2 regions of the Rhizobium sp. BG4 genome follow, and region 2 is predicted to be linked to the other one. Evidence: predicted binding sites of a transcription regulator. Region 2 holds the regulator's gene; the other holds the start of a gene.

Region 1 (3,301 bases), 320 kb from region 2:
CCGAGAGAAACGGCAAAGCCGAGTTCAGGCACGTCGAATTCCACCTCGACTTCGCCGATGCGGATTTCGCCGGTGAAGGGGTGGTTGCGGCCGTAGCCGCGCTGCGTCGAGTAGCCGAGCGCCAGAAGGAAGCCTTCGTCGCCTCGGGCGAGCGCCTGCAGGCGCAGATCCCGGCTCATCGGGAATTCCATCGGCTCGCGCGTCAGGTCGCCGATCTCGTGATCTTCGGGCATCGAACCATCGTCCTCGATCAGGCCTTCCTGGCCGAGGATTTCGGAGACGCGGATGACGTGGCCGGTTTCGGCCTGGCGCTGAGCCGGCTCCTCAACCTCTTCATCCGTCAGCAGCGACGGGTCGAGCAGGCGGTGCGTATAGTCGAAGGTCGGGCCGAGCAGCTGGCCGCCCGGAAGGTCCTTGTAGGTCGCCGAGATACGGCGCTCGATCGTCATGCGGCTCGTATCGAGCGGCTTAGAGTAACCGAAGCGCGGCAGCGTCGTGCGGTAGGCACGCAGCAGGAAGATCGCCTCGATCATGTCGCCGCGCGACTGGCGTACGGCAAGCGCGGCAAGGGTCCGGTCGTAGAGCGATGCCTCCGCCATGACGCGGTCGACGGCAAGCGCCAGCTGCGCGACGATCTGCTCGATGCCGATTGCCGGAAGCGAGCGGTCACCGCGGCGGCGGTCGGCGAGCAGGCGATGAGCATTGGCGATGGCGGCCTCGCCACCTTTGACAGCAACATACATGGTTCACATCTCCGTTGCAGTGATCTTGGTGGTGCGCGGCAGGCAGAGGAAACTGCTGCCTGCGGCCAGCACGATGTCGACACCGCGCGGGAACAAGGCGCGGTTCTCGTTCCAGAGGCGGATGAAGGTCTCCGGCAGTCCCACCGGTGCGATTTCCGTCACGGTCTTGATACCCGGTCCCATCAGCGCCAGCGCCTTGCCGCCGTCGAGCGCAGCAATCTCGATGACAACCGTCGTCGAACGGTCGGGATATTCCTGCGTGCCCGGGGCGAATAGGCCAAAAGTGGAGAGCGCCATGCCGCTGTCGACGAAGGCGAAGCGCGCCTCGGCCTTTTCGGTGGTGACGGTCGCGCCCGTGTGGAAGCTCAGCCAGCCCGGTACGGCAGATTTGTTCAGCGCAGGCGAAAGCCAGACCGGCGTGTCATGATCGCAGAGCGTCAGCGCGATGGCGCCGGCCGCGGCACCCATCGGCGCAGGCGGGGCAGCATCGGGCGACAGCGTCTGGATCGAGCCTGGGCGGGCCATGGCATCCATCATCGCCTTGAAGACGCTCTGGGCCTGGAAGACCGGCTCGGCAAAGCCGCCGGTCAAAGTATCGTTCCTGAGTTCCATCAATCGTCTCCGCGAACCATGGTGAAGAAGTCGACGCGTGTTGCGGCCGTCTCGTCGGCCTTCTGCTGCGTCGCGGTGGCGATGCGCTGGGCGATCGGCTGAAGCAGTCTGTCCTCGACGAACGCCTTGGTTGCCTCTTCCTGCCAGAGAGCGTCGAAGATCGCGCAAAGCCGCGCCTTCTTGCGATCGGTGCCCAGCGACTGACCATGGCCGACCGTGCCGCTGGCGAGCCGGATCGTGGCGCGGGTGACCGTCACTTCGCCGAGATTGAAGGCCGAGCCGCCACCGCCGATGCGGCCGCGGACCATTACCAGTCCGGTTTCCGGGCCACGCACGGCCTGAACCTCGGGCTTGTTTGCAAGCGCCTCCCAGGCGTCATTCAGTTCAGCGAGCTCGGAGCGGGCGAGAAGATCGACCACCCTCTTCCTGCCGTCGGCTGCCTCGATTTTCTCTGCTGGTTTCATCGCCACATCCTTCGAAATGTCTATTGATATAGACAACCATACAAGATATAGCTACGCTTAAATCGGGGACATGACAAGCGTGTGACATGGCAGGGGTGAAATGGCTGGGCTGAAGCAGGTACAGAGGCAGACGGGGGTGGCGCTATGGCGCCAGATAGCGGATCGCATCCGCGAGGCAATTACCCGCGGCGCTTATGATGAAACGGGCATGGTGCCGCCGGAAACGGCGCTCGCCGAACAGTTCGGCGTCAACCGGCATACGGTTCGAAGCGCCCTTGCGGCTCTGGCTCAGGAGGGAATCGTCCGCGCCGTGCAAGGCCGCGGCACGCTGATCGAGCGCCGGGAGCGGCTGAATTTCCCGATCAGCAAGCGCACGCGCTTCACCACCGGCATCAGCGGACAGGCAAGGGAAACGCGCGGTTTCCTGCTGGCGGCTGCCGAGGAGCCTGCCGATGCAGAGGTCGCGCGCTGGCTGAAAATGTGTCCCGGCGATGCGGTCGTCAGGATCGAAACGACAAGAGAGGCCGACAAGCGTCCGGTCTCACGGGCAACGAGCTGGTTTCCCGCCGCGCGTTTCGGCGATATCGCCGAAACCTACCGCAAGACGGAATCGATCACCAAGGCTTTCGCGCTGCTCGGCCTGCAGGACTATGTCCGAGCAACGACAGAGATCACTGCCGCGCATGCCGATGCTGGAGACATCGCCGATCTGGAGCTGACGCCCGGTGCGATCCTGCTGATCACCAAGGCGATGAACACCGATCTCGACGGCGTTCCCGTGCAATATTCCATCACCCGCTTCGCCGCAGACCGGGTGCAATTCACCATCGAAAACTGAAAAAAAGCCGGGCACTTGGTCCGGCTTTCTGATTGATGCGAATCCGGCTCAGTGAGCGGCGGACATGTCGCCGAGCACTTCCTTGGAAGCGACGGTGGAATCGGCCTTCAGCTTGTAGACCATCGGAACGCCGGTCGCGAGGTTGAGGTCGAGAACCTGTTCGCGGGTCAGGCGGTCGAGCACCATGACCAGCGAACGCAGCGAGTTGCCGTGAGCCGCGACGAGAACCTTCTCGCCACGCAGAACGCGCGGCAGGATTTCCGTCAGGTAGTAGGGCCAGACGCGGGCGCCGGTGTCGCGCAGGCTTTCGCCGCCCGGAGGCGGGACGTCGTACGAGCGGCGCCAGATATGAACCTGCTCCTCGCCCCACTTGGCGCGGGCGTCATCCTTGTTGAGACCGGAGAGGTCGCCGTAGTCGCGCTCGTTCAGCGCCTGATCCTTGATCGTCTGCAGGCCCTGCTGGCCGACCTTGTCGAGGATGAGCTTCAGCGTGTGCTGCGCGCGGGTCAGCGCTGAGGTGTAGGCGACATCGAACTTGATGCCGTAATCGGCAAGCGCCTGGCCGCCGGCCGTCGCTTCCTGGATGCCGAGCTCGGTCAGATCAGGATCTTTCCAGCCGGTGAAGAGGTTCTTCAGGTTCCAGT
Region 2 (3,301 bases):
GAGGGGCACGAGAATAGGTATCATATAGCGGCGCGGCTTCAGCCATGGCGCGGTCTCCTGTCAGCGTTATGGGCAACCGGACTCCGGCTAAAAAACCAGGTCCGAAAAATTAAAAATGCCGCCTCTCGGCGGCGCTGTGCACTATTTACTTTTCGCACTGCAATGTCAACAAAACTACGGCTTTCGTGGCTTCTGGGTGACGCTCAAGCGATGTCGCGTTTCATCAACAGCTAATGTTGCAGAAATGACTCTGTGGGGAAGCAAGTTGGGGAAAACTTGAAATTCGATTCATCCGGATTCCCGCGACTCTTGTCACGGAGTCAGCCTCACACTAGGTTAAAACTCAATTACTAGACTGCATGCGGCGGAACTAGTCACCAAAATTAGTCAAGCGTTTCTTGTGTCGGATTCATCCGGGGCAAACGGTGAAGGATTCTGCCTTCACAACGCTTAAACGGCGGAGACACAGGGCATGAACTGGACAGACGAGCGGGTCGAGAAACTCAAGAAACTGTGGTCCGAAGGGTTGAGCGCGAGCCAGATCGCGGCGCAACTTGGAGGCGTGAGCCGGAATGCCGTTATCGGCAAGGTTCACCGTCTGGCACTGCCGGGCCGTGCCAAGGCCGGCGGCAATGCGACGGCGGCACGAGCTCCGAAGCGCACGACTTCGGCACCGCGCGCTCCGAACTATGCATCGCGCATGACGACCCGCACCGTTGCCCGCCCGCAGGGCGCAACGATGCTGAAGGAAGAGATCGAAATCGACGTCATGGAGGAGATGGAATATCGTCCGGCTTCCAACGTTGTCGTGCCGATCTCGCGCCGTCTCGGCCTGACGGAACTGACCGAGCGTACCTGCAAGTGGCCGGTCGGCGATCCGCTGAAGGACGATTTCCATTTCTGCGGCTGCGAAAGCCCGGATTCTTCGCCCTACTGCACCTATCACCAGCGCCTGGCTTACCAGCCGGTCAATGATCGCCGCAGGGCCGCAGCCCGGGCAAACTGAGCCGGGTAAAGACAAACGAAAAACGGGCCTTTCGGCCCGTTTTTTTGTATCTGCTTGTCAGGAGGCCGTAGCCTCCTTGATCACTCAGGCTTCCATGGAATAACCGGCACCGCGGACGGTGCGGATGACATCCTGCATGTTCGAGAAGTTGAGCGCCTTGCGCAGGCGGCCGACATGGACGTCGACGGTACGCTCGTCGACATAGATGTCGTGACCCCAGACGCCGTCGAGCAGTTGCGAGCGCGAGAAGACGCGGCCCGGCGACGACATCAGAAACTCCAGGAGGCGGAACTCGGTCGGTCCGAGACGGACTTCGCGGGTCTTGCGGTGAACGCGGTGCGTTTCGCGGTCGAGTTCGATATCGCCGCACTTCAGCACGGTCGAGAGAACTTCCGGCTTGGCGCGGCGCAGCATCGCCTTGACGCGGGCAACGAGCTCGGGCGTCGAGAACGGCTTGACGACATAGTCGTCGGCGCCGGTCGACAGGCCGCGGACGCGCTCACTCTCTTCACCGCGCGCCGTCAGCATGATGATCGGCAAGCGCTCGGTTTCCGGGCGCATGCGCAGCCGGCGGCAGAGCTCGATGCCTGATACGCCAGGCAGCATCCAATCGAGGATAAGAAGGTCCGGCGTGCGCTCCTGAAGGCGGATTTCCGCCTCGTCGCCGCGCAGGATGGTATCGACTTCGAAACCTTCGGCTTCGAGATTGTAGCGAAGAAGCACGCTCAGTGCTTCTTCGTCTTCAACGACTGCAACTCTCGGGATCATTCTATTCTGTCTCCTGAGGCCCGGTCCGGATGATTATTCCGTTACCGCGCCGACGGTGTTGGCGGTGTCGTCCTTCGGACGCTCGCCTTCCGGCTGAGCGCCGGTCGCCATGTAGTAGATGGTTTCAGCAATGTTCGTGGCGTGGTCGCCGATGCGCTCGATGTTCTTGGCGCAGAAGAGCAGATGCGTGCAGCTGGTGATGTTGCGCGGATCTTCCATCATGTAGGTCAGGAGCTCGCGGAACAGCGACGTGTACATCGCGTCGATTTCCTCGTCGCGCTCGCGGATCGACTTCGCCTTGTCGGCAGCGCGCGTCGTGTAGACGTCGAGCACCTCCTTCAGCTGGACGAGCGCGAGCTCGGAGAGATGCTCCAGGCCACGGGCGAGCTTGCGCGGAACGCCGGTGCTCTGCACGGCGATGACGCGCTTTGCGGTGTTCTTGCCGAGGTCGCCGACGCGCTCGAGGTCTGCGGCGATGCGGATCGAACCCATGATCTCGCGCAGGTCCGACGCCATCGGCTGGCGGCGGGCGATGGTGACGATCGCCTTGTCGTTGATCTCGCGCTCGGCGTGATCGAGGATCACGTCGTCGGAGATGACCTTCTGCGCCAGCGCCGCGTCGCCGTTGACGAGGGCGCGGACAGCGTCGGAAACCATCTGCTCGGCCAGGCCGCCCATTTCGGAAATGCGGCGCGAGAGGAACTTCAGGTCTTCGTCATACGCAGAAAAAATATGTGTCGATGCCATGGGGAAAGTCCTTGAGTGTCTATCGGGGGTCGTGACGCCAAAGATCAGCCGAAGCGGCCCATGATATAATCCTGGGTGCGCGGATCGTCCGGATTGGTGAACATCTTGTCGGTGTCGTTCTCCTCGACGAGGTTGCCGAGGTGGAACATGGCCGTGCGCTGCGAAACGCGGGCGGCCTGCTGCATGGAGTGCGTGACGATGACGATCGTGTAGGCTTCGCGCAGCTCGTGGATCAGTTCCTCGACCTTTGCGGTGGCGATCGGGTCGAGTGCCGAGCACGGCTCGTCCATCAGGATGACTTCTGGCGAGACTGCAACAGCGCGGGCGATGCAGAGGCGCTGCTGCTGACCACCGGAGAGGCCGGTGCCGGATTCATGAACGCGGTCCTTGACCTCGTTCCAGAGGCCGGCGCGCTGCAGGCTGGTCTCGACGATCTGGTCCATGTCGGCCTTGGTCTTGGCGAGACCATGGATGCGCGGGCCGTAAGCGACGTTCTCATAGATCGACTTTGGGAACGGGTTCGGCTTCTGGAACACCATGCCGACGCGGGCGCGCAGTTCGACCACGTCGATATCCGGATCGTAGATATCGTCGCCATCGAGCGTGATCTTGCCGGTGACGCGGCAATTGTCGATCGTGTCGTTCATGCGGTTCAGGCTGCGCAGGAAGGTGGACTTGCCGCAGCCGGACGGGCCGATGAGCGCCGTAACGGTGTTTTCGCGGATGTTCAGCTTGACGTCGAAGAGGGCGCGCTTTTCGCCGTAATAGACGGAAACGTCC

Evidence for each region. Region 2 encodes PhoB, which activates phosphate uptake and scavenging genes when phosphate is short. Its sites were predicted from a motif close to TGTCATNNANCTGTCAT; they were not measured.
Region 1: phnF (phosphonate metabolism transcriptional regulator PhnF) is a predicted target of PhoB. The motif match lies at 1,890-1,906, and genes of this name have one in related genera.

What each region holds. Positions count from the first base shown of each region.
Region 1 is NZ_CP044125.1:1,645,401-1,648,701, reverse strand. Features, by position in the region: gene F2982_RS08605 (carbon-phosphorus lyase complex subunit PhnI) at 1-743, opposite strand, end outside; gene phnH (phosphonate C-P lyase system protein PhnH) at 747-1,355, opposite strand; gene phnG (phosphonate C-P lyase system protein PhnG) at 1,355-1,819, opposite strand; gene phnF (phosphonate metabolism transcriptional regulator PhnF) at 1,920-2,657, shown strand; gene F2982_RS08585 (2,3-bisphosphoglycerate-dependent phosphoglycerate mutase) at 2,706-3,301, opposite strand, start outside.
Region 2 is NZ_CP044125.1:1,327,075-1,330,375, forward strand. Features, by position in the region: gene F2982_RS06955 (aspartate aminotransferase family protein) at 1-46, opposite strand, end outside; gene F2982_RS06960 (GcrA family cell cycle regulator) at 473-1,006, shown strand; gene phoB (phosphate regulon transcriptional regulator PhoB) at 1,091-1,774, opposite strand; gene phoU (phosphate signaling complex protein PhoU) at 1,808-2,521, opposite strand; gene pstB (phosphate ABC transporter ATP-binding protein PstB) at 2,566-3,301, opposite strand, start outside.